Regions from separate parts of the Lysinibacillus pakistanensis genome, predicted to be linked through region 2. Evidence: riboswitches for the same ligand, from Rfam matches in the RefSeq annotation. Region 2 holds a riboswitch; the other holds the start of a gene.

Region 1 (7,666 bases), 290 kb from region 2:
GATGACAGTGCTGCTGGAATTGCAGCAATAAAGACTACCATACCTAATAATAGTGTTAATGCTGAGCGAGACATTCGCCCCTTTTCTATAAATGCTGCCACGATAATTTCATATAAACTGAAGGAAGATGTTAACGTTGCAAATAAAAATAGTAATAAAAACAACGCTAAGAATACTTCACCAAATGGCATTTGGCTAAATGCTGTCGGTAGCACCATAAACAGTAAGCCTGGTCCAGAAGCTGGCTCTAAATCAAAGGCAAATACCACCGGGAAAATCGCTAATCCTGCTAAAAACGATACAAGTACCGTTAAAAGAACAACTGAGCCCGCCGAGTTAGGTAAGCTTACATCCTTCTTTAAATAGGAGCTGTAGGTCACAAGACAGGAAAATCCTACTGCTAAGCCAAAGAAGGATTGTCCTAACGCTTCTAAAATAGCCTTTCCCGTAATATTAGAGAAGTCTGGCCATAAGAAAAATTTCACACCCTCCATTGCCCCGTCTAATGTTACTGCTCGGACAACAAGTACAATAAACATAATAAACAATAGTGGCATCATAAACTTATTGGCCTTTTCTATACCATTTTGTACACCAAGAGATATCACTAGTACATTAGCTAGCGTAAATAACCCTAAACCAAGTAATGTAATCCAAGGCGTACCTATAATCTTTCCAAATAGTTCACTAGGGTTATTAGCGGGATCAATAACTGTTCCAGCCACACCAAGACCACTATAAATAAAAATCCAACCACCCACAACACTATAAAAAGTTAATAATAAAAAACAACCCAGTACACCCATGCGGCCAATCCATGCCCAGCCTGGCTTCGTTGGTGCCACTTTTTTATAGGCAGTGACCGCCTCAGATTGGGTGCCACGACCTAACACATATTCTGATAATAGCATCGGTAAACCAATTAACAACGTAAATAGAACAAAGACTAGGAAAAATGCTCCCCCACCACTTTGACCAGTAACATATGGAAGCTTCCAAATTGCCCCTAATCCGATTGCTGCACCTGCTGATGCCAAAATAAAGCCTAGTTTACTAGACCATTGTCCCTTTTTCTCACTCATCTCTTCAAACTCCTCTAGCATTTCTAAACTCTTTCTTAATTCTACATGAAATTACTGGGCTCGACTAGATTAAGTTCATTTGATGAATCTATCCATTATTTCAAAGATTCTATCCTTCACTTTCGCATTTCTATCCATTACTTCAAGCGTTCTATCCCTCACTTTCGCATTTCTATCCATAAAAAAACCTCGAGCCTATGAAATCACTCGAGGTTATATATAATCTTATTTTGTTAAATACATATGACGCTGTCGATCAATCCATTTGCGCATAGTTGTAAATAATAAAGCCATGATAACAGTTAATAAAATACCTTTGACAATATTAAATGGCAAGATTCCAGCCACAATCATTGTATATAATGAATCCCCTACAACAGGCTCCATCCCTAAAAAGTACGTGTACATCGGTAAAAATACAGCATAGTTAAGAACACTCATACCAACCGCCATAACGATTGTTCCTGCTGCCAAGCCCCCAATAAGACCCCCAATGTTTTTAAAACGCTTAAAAATAAAGGATACTGGTAAAATAAATAAAATACCTGTTGTGAAGTTAGCGATATGTCCTACTGGTACTCCCGTTGGCGTGCCTGAGAAAATCCAATCCAATACATTTTTAAATAACTCTACTAGAATTCCCGCTACAGGTCCCATAGTGATGGCTGCTAATAATGCAGGCATATCACTGAAATCCACTTCCAAAAACGCTGGGAATGGTGGAATTGGAAAATTAAATAGCATTAATAAAAACGAAATACTGCTCAGCATGCCAATCGTAATAAACGATTGAAGTTTAACATTTTTCTTCATTGAAAACTCTCTCCTCTTTGCTGATTCAATCTCGCAAGAAGAAAGGCTACGACCTAATCATATGTTATTCACGAAAAAACCCTTATGCATTTTTCGCATAAGGGAGAATAGGCATGATTAATAAACGCCATTAATTAGCTATTTTTGAGCGGACTTTAAAGCCATATTGAAAAAACGCTCGTTCATAGCCAATGTAAAATAACAAATGACGATCGTACCTCCATCTTCTCCCATCCAGACTCTAACTGTCGGCCTTGGAATTACACCAAGTCAGCCATGCAAAAAACTTTGCACAGGTCGCGGGCTGAAGAGTCTTTGGTAAATCATTCGAGCCAATGTTTTTCACATTAGCGATTTACAACTCTATTACCGCCGGTCGGGATTTTCACCCTGCCCCGAAGATGAATCAATATATTATTTTTGTTCTACAGCTTTACTATAATGAATTATTTAGAAAAAGTAAATAGTTCTGCTTAAAAAATCCTATTAGATTTGTATGTTTTATGGACAGTTAGATGATTTATCAAAATCAATAAGGAGTATTCTCGTCCCACTGTCGATGTATGAGAATACTCCTTAAACTTCACCATAAAGTTCTATGGTGTCTCCATATATTGCTTGTTTGGGCCAACTGGCTTGGGTAGGAAATTTTTAAAATCAAAGCCTTCCCAGCTTTCCTGAACTACATTATCTAGGCGTAATTGTTTATCAAAGCTTGCAGCCGTTAGCATCATTGCTTCGATTAATTGTGTTGCTCGAACTGGGTCCATTGATGTTAAATCAAGAGGATCTTTAAAGGTTACAATTACACCCTCAGCAACCTCTTGCACAGTATAAGTCACATTTTCTGGAACGACAGGAACATAAACATCATCATTTTTATTGCGCATAACCGTAATCGCTTCTGTTACCGAGGAAAAAGTTTGACGAAAATCAGGTGATAAATATTCAGCCCCATTATCATGGTCCTTATATAAGTAATAATTAAAATGACTCGGACCTGTTAACGACATGGCCTTACTCGGCTCTCCTTCTTGAGAGAACTCGTATGGCGTACCATCTGCGTTTTCAAACTCAACCTCTGTATATTCAGAGTCTGAAAATGTATCCTGCAAGGTTCCCTTGTACTCATTCACAGGTGCAGAAGCTACATCATAATCATTTTTCTCAGGTAAAACATGAATCAACTTATCATCCTTTTCCTTCAATTCACCTTGATATGGATGATAGTTAGTAAAGCCTTTTGCTTCCTCTTCAATTTGTGGTGCATACTTTTTATACATTTGTAATGTAGAAGGTTTTTCTTTCCCAAAATCTTCTTCAACTCGCTCATTGGGAATAACATATGTCATTGGTACACTTTCTACATCTCTGCTTGCTAAACCAATGCGGAAGACAACGGCATCCGTTAAGTCTTCCTCATACACCGAGGTACGTAAAGACATAATTTTAGCATGTTCTGCAACAATGCTCGAATCCAAAAAATTATCATGATTTTCAGCACTTTTGGCAGCTGGCGCATCTTCCATAGTAGAATATGGTGCAATGTCAGGTGCCGTCGCCTGATCTAGCTTAGAATGATTATTATTCATAAACATAGAGCCTACACCTACTGTTAATGCGAAAACAGCGGCAACACTCATAAAGATTGGCCATTTACGGTTTTTGGGCTTTGTTGTTTCTGTACTTTGCTGTTGTTCTTGGGCTGACATTTCTTCTATTGGCTGCTGGATGGCTTCTTGTAGATGAACATTATCCTGCAAGCGGGCATCTGCCAATAATCGATTTAATATTTCTTCTTTAGAACGGCGGTCAGAAAGCTTAGGGGCATTGTTCAATACATGTTCTAGCTGGTCATCATCAAACTGGTTATGTGTCATTGCCGTTTCGCCTCCTGTTCTCTAACCTGTTGTAGCTGTTGCCTCAAAAATTTGATGGCACGATGCTGCGTCGTTTTTACCTTCGCTTCTGTCCAATCTAGTATTTGTGCTGTTTCTGCAATCGATAAATCTTGAAAGTAGCGCATAATGATAACCATTTTTTGGTCTCCTGTACAGTTTTCAAGTGCAGACTCTACCTGCATAAATTCATCACTGGCTTCCAACATATCTTCCGGTGATGGTGTGTTTGAATGGAGCTGTTCCGTTTCCCAGTCAAAAAAATCAAGTGAATGCTTCTGGCGTACTGCCTGCTTCCGAAAGTGATCAATTGCAACATTTTTAGCAATGGCAAATAGCCATGTCTTTTCACTGCTATTTCCTGCAAATTGATCGTATGAGCGCAACACTCGTACATAAACCTCGTGCGCTAAATCTTCAGCAAGTGTACGGTTTTTTACTAAATAAATAAGAAACTGGAACACGTCTTGATGGTATGCATCGTATAGTCGATGGAACACGGAGTCATTCAATGCACTCCACCCCCGTTCTATAATATTTGTCGTCTTTATGTTTACAGAAGTTACAGCCAATTAATACCACTAAAAGGCAATAATATGAATTACTCGAAAGGTAAATAAAACGTAAAGGTCGTACCCTCTTTCAGCACACTGTCTACCATAATAGTTCCTGAATGTGCCTTTACAATATTTCTAGCAATAGCTAAACCTAGGCCAGTTCCGCCTTTAGAACGCGTTCGGGCTTTGTCGGCTTTATAAAATCGTTCAAAAACATAAGGTAAGTCATCATGTGGAATGCCATGTCCTGTATCCTGAACAGATATTTTTGCAAATGTTGGCTCCTGCTCAATTTTGACAGTAACTGACCCTTCATCGGTATGACGGAGTGCGTTGTCAACTAAATTGGTTAATACTTGTTCAATCCGATCCTCGTCAATACTTATCCTAGCGTCATCATTAAATTCACTATCAAATAGTAGACGAACATGCTTCTCTTTAGCGACTTGAGCAAATTTTTGTGTTATCCGTTCAAATGTAGAATTAATTGGGAGCTCATCCTTATAAAGTGTCATATGCCCCGATTCCATACGAGCTAGATCCAATAAATCTGTTACTAGACGTCCCATACGCTTCGATTCATCATAGATAATTTTTGTTATCTCGTTACGTTCTTCCTGATCCTGAATAAAATCATCATCCATTAAGGCCTCAGAATAGCCCTGAAGCATTGAAATTGGCGTTCTAAGCTCATGGGATACATTAGCTATGAAATCTGAACGCAGCTTTTCTAAGCGATGCTGCTCTGTCATATCACGAATAACAGCAACTGCTCCACGTATCAATTCCCCACTATAAAGAGGACTAATCGTAAACGTATAATAATTTCCATCCATCTCAATTTCTTCTTCCAATTTATCCTCAAACATCAGAACATGATCCAGCATATGGTATAGCTCTGGTGGAATTGGCTTCGCACTTTGAGAGCCTTTATTAACAAACCATTTTTGCATTAAACGCTCTGCTGGTGGGTTACTTAATAATATTGTACGATCCCGATTAAATGTAATGACTGCATCTGTCATCGATGTCAAAATATTCGAAAGTTGTTCATTTTCCTGATTGATTACTTCTAGATTATGCTTTAATTGTCGCCCCATTTGATTAAAGGCAACGGCAAGCTGACCAATTTCATCATTTTGTGTAGTTGGCATTTTTGCTTCAAAATTCCCTTTTGAAATTTCAAACGCTAATTCACGCATTTTACGCAATGGCGAGGTAATACGTGAGGATAGGAAAAAGGCAAAGAATGTCGTCAGCACAAAGGCTATAAAGGCAGATAAAAAGACAATTTTAGTTGTTTCTTTCGATGTTTTATGAAGTGCATCCGGACTTTGATATATAAAGACAGCACCATGCACCGCATTCTCTACATTTAATGGGAAGCCAAGGACAACATACGATTCTATTTTTTCCTTTTCTGTAGATGATGGCATCATCATTTCTTTCGTAATTGGTTCATCTGATTGGAAAATTTTATGGAAGGATTTATTCGCTAATATTGTATCCTGTATTTCTTTTTTATTAACACCCTCCTGTAAAGCAAACGATACTTCGTTATCACCAGTAGCAATAAGGGCATTCGTGCTTTCGGGTAAAATATCTTTTAATAATTCCGACGTTGACTCTGCTGTTTCATTATCATCTACTATACTTGCTACTGTTGCAGCAGTTTGACGTAACGAAATCTCTGCTTGCTGCATATGGTAATTTTGTAGAAATTCGAGCATCAAAACCGTGAAAACAAATAATACAAATGAAACGAGAAGCAATATGGTTACCCATAGCTTCCCGACAACACTATTCCATATTCTATTCATTGACAACCTCAAATTTGTAGCCAACGCCCCAAACAGTGACAATCATCTTTGCAGCGTTTTCAGATACTCGATTAAGCTTTTCACGTAAGCGCTTAACATGGGTATCCACGGTACGTAAATCTCCAAAGAAATCATAATGCCACACTTCTTTAAGTAATTGTTCACGGTCAAATACTTTATCTGGTGATTTCGCTAGGAAATAAAGCAATTCATACTCCTTCGGTGTTAAATTTACCTCAATTCCCTCTGCTGTTACACGATGGGCATCATGATCAATCATTAAATGCTGGAATACAACCAAATCTTTAGAGGAGGATGCATTTGTCGAAGGTGAGAATGCCTGTGAACGGCGTAAAATAGCCTTCACACGTAATACTACCTCACGTGGACTAAATGGTTTTACAATATAATCATCTGCCCCAAGCTCAAAGCCCTGTACACGGTTTGCTTCTTCGCCCTTAGCAGTTAATAAGATAATTGGTGTTGCTGCACGTTCACGGATTTCTGCACATACTTCAAGTCCGTCTTTTTCAGGCATCATGATATCTAGTAAAATACAGTGATACTCTTTTTCTAAAGATTTTTCGATCGCTTGTTCACCATTTTCTGCTTCGTCTACAAGGTACCCTTCACGCTCCAAATACATTTTTAATAAGCGTCGAATTCGATCCTCGTCATCTACTACTAACACTGAAATATTTTCTGACACTTTCACGATCCCTCTCTTCCAATCTTTCTCTACATTCTATTGTACATGGTTCGACACATATTGAAAAGAAAAGAAAGCCCTCTTGCCACAAGCAAGAAGGCTTATCTTTCTAATACTAGCGACGTTGAAAATCTCATATGTGCTTCCATACTAGCTCATCCTGCAAACTCTTAATGTAGACAGGACGTTATTATACAAGCGTTTTCATAGTAGATATAGGTATAAGCTTAAATTCCTCTACCCTAAGTACTGGTTTCGCTTTAGTTTGACGCGTATGAGTGTAAGCCTGCAAGAATTAAGTTAACAGCAATTAGGTTAAATAAGATAATACCGAAGCCAATTAATGCCAACCAAGCAGACTTTTTACCTTCCCAGCCTTTTGAAAGGCGTAAATGTAAGAATGCTGCATAAAATAGCCATGTGATAAGCGCCCATACCTCTTTAGGATCCCATCCCCAGAAACGGCTCCAGGCAATTTGTGCCCAAATCATCGCAAAGATTAAAGCTCCTAATGTAAATACTGGGAAACCAATTAATACGGAACGGTAACCGATTTCATCTACTAATTGTAAATTGACACGTTTAACAAATGGTTGGAATATTGCGCTAATACGTCGTCGTGCAATTAAACGAATTAATAAGTATAAAATGGATCCTACTAATAATGACCAAACAACCGTTGTTAATTTCTTCGCATTAATAAGTGAAGGCATTTCTACAATTGGCGACATACCATGTTCTTCAATCGCTTTAAATTCATTCATCCCAAATATTGGTGGCATATTAT
Region 2 (7,666 bases):
CCTATTTAATGTTATTTATCGATCATTCAAAAATTGATTTGACTCTAGTCCCTATTGAAGAATTGGAGCTTTATCTTGAAAATGATGGACTTTTAGAAATCATTCTGGATAAAGACCAGCGCTGTTTAAATGTTCCTGAAGCAACAGATGTTACGTATCATGTACAAAAGCCAAGTGCACGTTCATTTGACGATTGTTGCAATGAATTTTGGATGGTTTCAACTTATGTAGTAAAAGGCATTTGTCGCAATGAGCTTCTTTTTGCCAATTACCATTTTGAACATATTTTACGGGAAGAATTACTTCGAATGCTATCTTGGCGAGTTGGCTTTGAAACAGAATTTAGCTTAAGTGTTGGCAAACGTTATAAGTATATATCTCAGTATTTACATGCAGAGGAAGTTTCACAATTGATGGGGACCTTTGAGTTATCCTCTAAAAAAGCTATATGGCAAGCATTATTACTAGCCTTTGATTTATTCGCAAAGGCATCACAGCAAGTGGCTACAAGGCTTGAAGTAGAATATCCTGTTTATGAAAAGAATATAAGAGTGTATGTGGATGAAGTTTATCAGAAATTTTTAGTAAACAATTTTGTGGATAATATTATAAAATAGTGTTATCGTATGATTAAGCTAAATAAAAATCCTTCGGGGTAGGGTGAAATTCCCAATCGGCGGTGATGAAGCAATTCAAAGTCCGTGAGCGAAAGCTGATTTGGTGCAAATCCAAAACCGACAGTGACAGTCTGGATGGGAGAAGGGTAAAAGTGCAATCTTTTTAAATTCGAATGAATTTATAAGGATTATTTGATTATGCTTTTATGTTAACTACTTCCCATCGTTTAGATTGGGAGGTTTTTTTATTTAGTGAAAAAATTAAATAGCTGCATGTTCTTCGGGGTAGGGTGAAATTCCCAATCGGCGGTGATGAAGCAGTTCAAAGTCCGTGAGCGAAAGCTGATTTGGTGCAAATCCAAAACCGACAGTGATAGTCTGGATGGGAGAAGAACGATGAGATGGCGGCCTATGAAAAATATGGGATTTCATAAGGTTTATTTGCTGACGTCTTATTTATATAAACTCCCAAACCCCTTTCAAGCGAAGGGGGTTTTTTCTTTGATGGGATAGAACGCTTAAAGTGATTGATAGCATTAGAAAAGCGAAGGATTGACCTCAAAAACTTGATGGATAGAATCCCAAAACCGATGGATAGAGCCTTTAACGCGTAGAAAGAAAGTAGGTGGAAAAATGTTTACAGGGATTATTGAGGATATTGGCACAGTGAAAACCTTGCAAACAGATCAGCAAAGTATGAAAATAACGATTCTTTCAGCAAAAATGATAGAGGATGTAAAGCTCGGAGACAGTATAGCTGTCAATGGCGTTTGTTTAACAGTGACAAATTTTACGGATCAAGAGCTAACGATGGATGTCATGCCAGAAACGGTGAAGGCAACAAATTTGCAGCAGCTTGCTGTAGGAGACCCAGTTAACTTAGAGCGTGCCATGCCTGCAAATGGAAGATTTGGTGGCCATTTTGTAGCAGGGCATGTGGATGGAGTAGGGAAAATAGTACGTAAACGACCATTAGCAAACGCAGTTTATATCGATATTGAGCTATCCGAGGATTTAACAAACTATTGTATTCCAAAAGGCTCCATTACGATTGATGGTACGAGCTTAACGCTTTTTCACGTTGAGCAAAAAAGTGTCACAGTATCACTGATACCACACACGTATAAAGAAACTATTTTAGGTATGAAGAAAATTGGCGCTCCAGTGAATATTGAAACGGATTTAGTTGGAAAATACATTTTGCACCAGCTAAAGCATAGTCAGGAAGCACCAACTATTACGAGAGACTTTTTAGCACAAAACGGATTTTAACAAAAAGTGAGGAGGTGCCAATATTGCTGCATACAATTGAAGAAGCAATAGAGGATTTAAAACAGGGCAAGATGATTATTGTAGTAGACGATGAGGATCGAGAAAATGAAGGAGATTTATTGGCTTTAGCAGAGTATATGACACCTGATACGATAAACTTTATGGCGACATATGGAAGAGGACTTATTTGCACACCAATTACACAGCAGCTCGCACAAAAATTAGCCTTACAACCGATGGTAAGTAATAATACAGACAATCATCAAACAGCATTTACCGTTAGTATCGACTATATGGATACAACGACAGGAATAAGCGCCTTTGAACGCGCAATGACAATTAAAAAAATGATTGAACCACAAGCGAAGGCAAATGATTTTCGTAGACCAGGCCATGTATTTCCGCTAATCGCAAAGGAGAATGGTGTGTTAGAGCGTAGGGGTCACACTGAAGCAACCATTGATTTAGCTAAGCTTTGCCACAGTATCCCCGCAGGCATTATTTGTGAAATTATGGGGGACGATGGAAAAATGCTACGCTTCAATGAACTAGTCAACTATGCAGCGCATCATCAGCTAAAAATAATTTCAATTGAAGAATTGGCGTTATATCGCCAGCAAAATCTCAAAATGACAATTTAAAAAAGGAGAATTTAGAAATGGGTAAAACATTTGAAGCACAATTAATTGGTACAGACTTAAAAATTGCTATCGTAGTAGGTCGATTCAATGAATTTATAACAAGTAAGTTATTAGACGGAGCCCTCGATGGTTTAAAGCGTCACGGTGTAGATGAGGACTTTATTGATGTAGCATGGGTTCCTGGTGCATTTGAGGTTCCATTTATTGCAAAACAGCTTGCAGAAACAAAGAAATACGATGCTATCATTGGTTTAGGAACAGTGATCCGTGGCTCGACAACACATTATGACTATGTATGCAATGAATCGGCAAAAGGAATCGCCAACGTATCATTAACAACAGATGTACCTGTCATTTTTGGCATTGTGACAACTGAAAATATTGAGCAAGCTATTGAGCGTGCAGGTACAAAATCAGGCAATAAAGGCTATGATTCCGCAATGTCTGCTATCGAAATGGCGAATTTAAAGAGAATGATTGGCTAAAACAAAGTTTGAATTTATCTAAAGTATCTTATCTGTAAAACCTGAATATTTTAAACAAGCATGGGGAAAATATTGTGTAAGTATATGGATGCATGTACGAATCTGGAGCTGACTCAGTAGGAGATGATGAGTATTCAAATGGAACAAATCATAAATTTGCAAACTTTGAAGGCACTATTTCAACGCTCTGCTGATGTGATTTTTCAAAGGTATATAATGCAGCAACATGCGGTACATGTTATTTATTGTGATGCGATGATTAATGAACAATTACTACAAACCGTTATTGTTCAAGAGCTCCAATCGATGCTAAAAAAAATTTCAGGTGATTTATTAGAGGAAGATATTTTAAATCATCTACACATTCCTCATTTAAAAAATATCTCTGAAAAAGAGGACATCATTACAAAAGTTTATAAAGGATATGTGCTGCTGTATTTTGAAGATGAACAATTAATATTTACAAGTTATATTCCTAAAAAGCCAAATCGAGAGCCTAGAGAAACAGCTCTCGAATTAGTTATAAAGGGTCCAAGAGACGATTTTATTGAGGATATCGATATTAATATTGCTTTATTACGAAAACGATTACCTACAAATTCGTTAAGTGTTGAAACATATGAAATCGGCAAACGTTCTAAAACAACTGTAGCAATTCTTTATATGGATGATATTGTTAATAAAAAAATGCTAGAGGACATCAAAGTACATCTTAAAAAAGTAGATACGGATATTGTATTTAGTGGAGATATTTTAATGGAGAGAATCGAGCAAAGTGCAAAAATTCTTCCGAGACATGATTATACAGGTCGTCCTGATTTTGCTTTACAGGCCTTAATTAACGGTAGAATTGTGATAATGGTGGATGGGGTCACTTATGCCATTATTACGCCAGCTAACGTGCTGCTAGTATTTAAATCAGGCGAGGATTATTATTTTCCGATTATTGTTAGTTCAATGGAAAGACTACTACGAATTGTTGGCATATTAATTAGTGTGCTTTTACCAGGCTTTTGGCTAGCACTTACGACTTATCATCAAAATCAATTACCGTTGATTCTTTTAGCAACAGTTGTACAATCAAGGACAGGGCTTCCATTTCCTACGATTCTAGAAATACTACTAATGGTATTTATGTTTGAAATGTTCCGTGAGGCCAATATGCGTCTTCCTAGTATCATTAGTGGATCCATGAGTGTCGTTGGAGGTCTAATCATTGGAGATGCAGCGATTAAAGCTGGTATTACAAGTCCTCCAATGATAGTTGTGATTGCTATTTCGAGTATCGCAGCCTATACACTTGTCAATCAATCCTTTGTCACGGCAATGAGTATATTTCGCATTATCATTATATTAGCATCAGCATTTTTCGGCTTGTATGGCTTCTTTATAGCAATTTTTTTCATTCTTCTATATACAGCAAATTTGCGAGTCCTTGGCATTCCATACTTAAATTTAGGAGCAGATTTAAATTGGCAGGATATGAAAAAATCTTTATTGAGATTATCTCCTAAAGGCTATGGTAAACGTCCAGCATTTTTAAATGTGCAGGATAAAACAAGAACATCCCATAAAAGAAAAAAATAGGACTAGGTATAAGCTGGCTGTACCTAGTTCTTTTCTTTGTTTCCATAAACCATTTCCTTGACCTTCTATTTACTTGAAGCTTTATAATTTTGAAAAATGAGTTGATAAGGGAGAGAAAATGAACATGACAGGTTATGAAGAGCTAGTCGTTAAAGTTGAAGATGTGAAAGGTAGCTACTACCAAATTGGTTTACAGCAAAGCAAAGGGCTATTATCTTTATTGCAAATGCAAAAAGATGCTTTATTGCACTTAACCAGGTCTACTAATACTCAAATAGCGAAACAACTTTTACAGAAACATTGTCCACAGCTTATCAATGAAATGGAGGGCTTGAGTGCTGGTACAGCTCTATCGTTAGACACTGTGCTCAGATTGTACAGTGGCTACACTATTACTTTTCCGGAGATGGGCTGTACAGCATTTATGCGTGATGGGATGTATGTCCGTAATTATGATTTCAGTCCAGCTTTGTATGATGCTAGGCTTGTTTTCTCTAATCCAGAGAATGGTTATGCAAGTATCGGGTTCAGTCAGCAAATTATTGGTAGACTGGATGGGATGAATGAATACGGGTTAGTAGTTGGGCTGCATTTTGTTAATCATGAGCACTCCGAAGAAGGCTTTATCGCCTCTACAATTATTCGTATACTATTAGAGCAATGTAAAACAATTGAAGAGGCGTGTATGCTAATAAAGGAAATTCCACATGGTTACTGCTATAATTATTCTATGACAGATTGTAGTGGGAGAGCCATTGTAGTCGAAGCCTCTCCACAGAAGCAAGTAATCAAGCGGGAAAATTCTTTCATTTGTACAAATCATTTTGAATCTAAACAATTAATTGAAAAAAATAAGAAAATGATAGAAGGCTCTATTCATAGAAAGCAATTTTTAACGAAACTACTGAAGGAAGAACTAACGACAACAGCCCTCTATCAACATTTTAACACTGAAAATTCACCATTATTTTATCATAATTATCAAGAATACTTTGGCACATTACATACGATTATTTATCAACCGAAAACATTAGAGATTCTTGTTGGGATAGGTGGAAATGCGCAACCAACAGCATTTTCATTTAAAGAATACTTGGAGGGAGCACTAATGCTTCCAAAAGAGATAAAGGGCATCATCTATACAAATTAAAAAAGTTGAGCTGTGTGTAAAAATCATACATGCTTTCGAAAAAGGAGGTAGCTTCCATGCTACTCTCTTTTTTTACTTTGCTCTGCACTAAAAATAAAAATTGCTTTTATGATTTTGATAAAGTAGGATAAACAAGACTATATTACTCTAAAGAAAAAAACAACAAACAATAAGAAGAAGTTTATTATAGTATAATGATTACGACTATTTACATATTTGTTTCTGTTGACATTAGCCACTATCAAAAAACTTGCTCCAGCTACATCATGTCATTATTCATTTCTAGAGATGAGGAAGTACCACTTAGTATGAAAAACCGAAAATTAAAACTAATCCTAATCCTATCAACTATTTTATTACTACTGTTTACAAGTTTAAATATCTTTACATCTTATATTAAGATGAAAAAAACGGTGGAAGAATCTATTGCGAACCAAAGCCTTGAAGCTGCTATTTCGATTGCATCCTCTATTGACGTGGATGCGTACCAACAATTTATAAATAATCCAGAAAAGAACGATTATTATTGGGAATTACGAAGCTATTTAAATGATGCGAGAATTAAACTTGGAGCATTATTTGTTTATACCTTAAAGGTAGATAATCCTAAGGTATCACATGCCATGATTATGGGGATGCCTAGCGAAATAACAGAAGGCTTTGATATTGGTGAAGTCTGTACGGTTCCTGAACGGCAAGTACAACGGGCTTATAAGGGAGAAACATTTGTAACAGAGGTAATACCAGATTCTGTACATGGTTCTTACCTTTCAGTTGGAGCACCAATTAGAGATAAAACTGGTACTATCATCGCCTATCTTGGCATTGATATAAGTGCAGATACACTGAATGGTATTAAAGGAAAAGTAATTGAGGACAATCTCTTTATCTTTATTTTTAATGGCGTATTAATTTTAATCGTCATTGGTTCATTTTTATTTTTACAAAGATGGTATCAAAAAGAGGTTGCCAAAGAGGTTGGAGCTACTGAGGATACCTATCAAGCTGAAATAAAGACCTTAATTACCTCTGTCTCCTCTCTAAGACACGATTTTACCAATCATATACAAGTATTGCATGGACTACTTCAGCTAGATAAACCTGAGCAGGCTAAACAATATTTATCCTCATTGTCGAAAGAGGTGCAGGCGATTAAGTCACTGAAGTTAAATATTAATCATCCTGGCTTATCAATTTTATTGCAAACGAAAAAATTAACAGCGCAAAATCATAATATTGATATGGATTTCACCATTTCACAGAATGATTTTCATAAAATAAAGACCACGGATTTAATTAAAATTTTATCAAACTTAATTGATAATGCCATTGATGCGGCAACCGAATTACCAGAGGGGCAACGGAGAATAACCATTTGTTGTAATGCAGATGATTTGTACTATGAATTTAAAGTTACCAATACCGGACCAAATATTTTAGATGCTTGTCAAATATTTAAGCAAGGATTTTCCACTAAAAAACAAGAAAATGGGAAAATAAGAGGGCAGGGCTTATTTATTGTTAATGAAATTGTCCATAAATATAATGGGCAAATTTCGATTGATTCATCCAAACATTTAGAGACAACCGCCATTGTAAATATTCCAATAAAATAAACACCTAAGCTTCCTATATAAATTGTAGGAAGCTTTTTTGGCTATGTAGTAATCGTTTCTGACAGCTAATTCATATATTACTATGAAGCTAAATGGTATTATTAGGAGGAAAGAAAATTGAATATATCAGATCTTGATTTATGGAGAAAGGGTGGATTCATTTTATATGCACGGCATGGAGAAGCAACGGTCGGTATAGATCAGCAAAATCTATGTTTTCAAGATTGTATGAGTCAGAGAAATTTATCTGAGGAAGGACGGAGGGAGGCCATATATTTTGGACAACTACTGAGGCATT

What was found. A riboswitch is a leader RNA that binds a small molecule or an ion and turns the genes downstream of it on or off. The one in region 2 is predicted to bind FMN.
Region 1: it holds a riboswitch for FMN, as region 2 does, so the genes downstream of both, QNH24_RS06805 (ECF transporter S component) here and ribE (riboflavin synthase) in region 2, are expected to answer to the same signal.

What each region holds. Positions count from the first base shown of each region.
Region 1 is NZ_CP126101.1:1,442,499-1,450,164, reverse strand. It holds gene QNH24_RS06810 (sodium-dependent transporter) at 1-1,082, opposite strand, end outside; gene QNH24_RS06805 (ECF transporter S component) at 1,308-1,895, opposite strand; FMN riboswitch at 2,114-2,302, opposite strand; gene QNH24_RS06800 (RNA polymerase subunit sigma) at 2,492-3,775, opposite strand; gene sigX (RNA polymerase sigma factor SigX) at 3,772-4,305, opposite strand; gene QNH24_RS06790 (ATP-binding protein) at 4,395-6,170, opposite strand; gene QNH24_RS06785 (response regulator transcription factor) at 6,163-6,879, opposite strand; gene ccsB (c-type cytochrome biogenesis protein CcsB) at 7,140-7,666, opposite strand, start outside.
Region 2 is NZ_CP126101.1:1,733,313-1,740,978, forward strand. It holds gene QNH24_RS08210 (aminoglycoside 6-adenylyltransferase) at 1-617, shown strand, start outside; FMN riboswitch at 643-768, shown strand; FMN riboswitch at 890-1,015, shown strand; gene ribE (riboflavin synthase) at 1,251-1,889, shown strand; partial or broken gene ribB (3,4-dihydroxy-2-butanone-4-phosphate synthase) at 1,913-2,512, shown strand; gene ribH (6,7-dimethyl-8-ribityllumazine synthase) at 2,548-3,015, shown strand; gene QNH24_RS08230 (spore germination protein) at 3,142-4,602, shown strand; gene QNH24_RS08235 (C45 family autoproteolytic acyltransferase/hydrolase) at 4,727-5,752, shown strand; gene QNH24_RS08240 (Spo0B domain-containing protein) at 6,061-7,368, shown strand; gene QNH24_RS08245 (histidine phosphatase family protein) at 7,486-7,666, shown strand, end outside.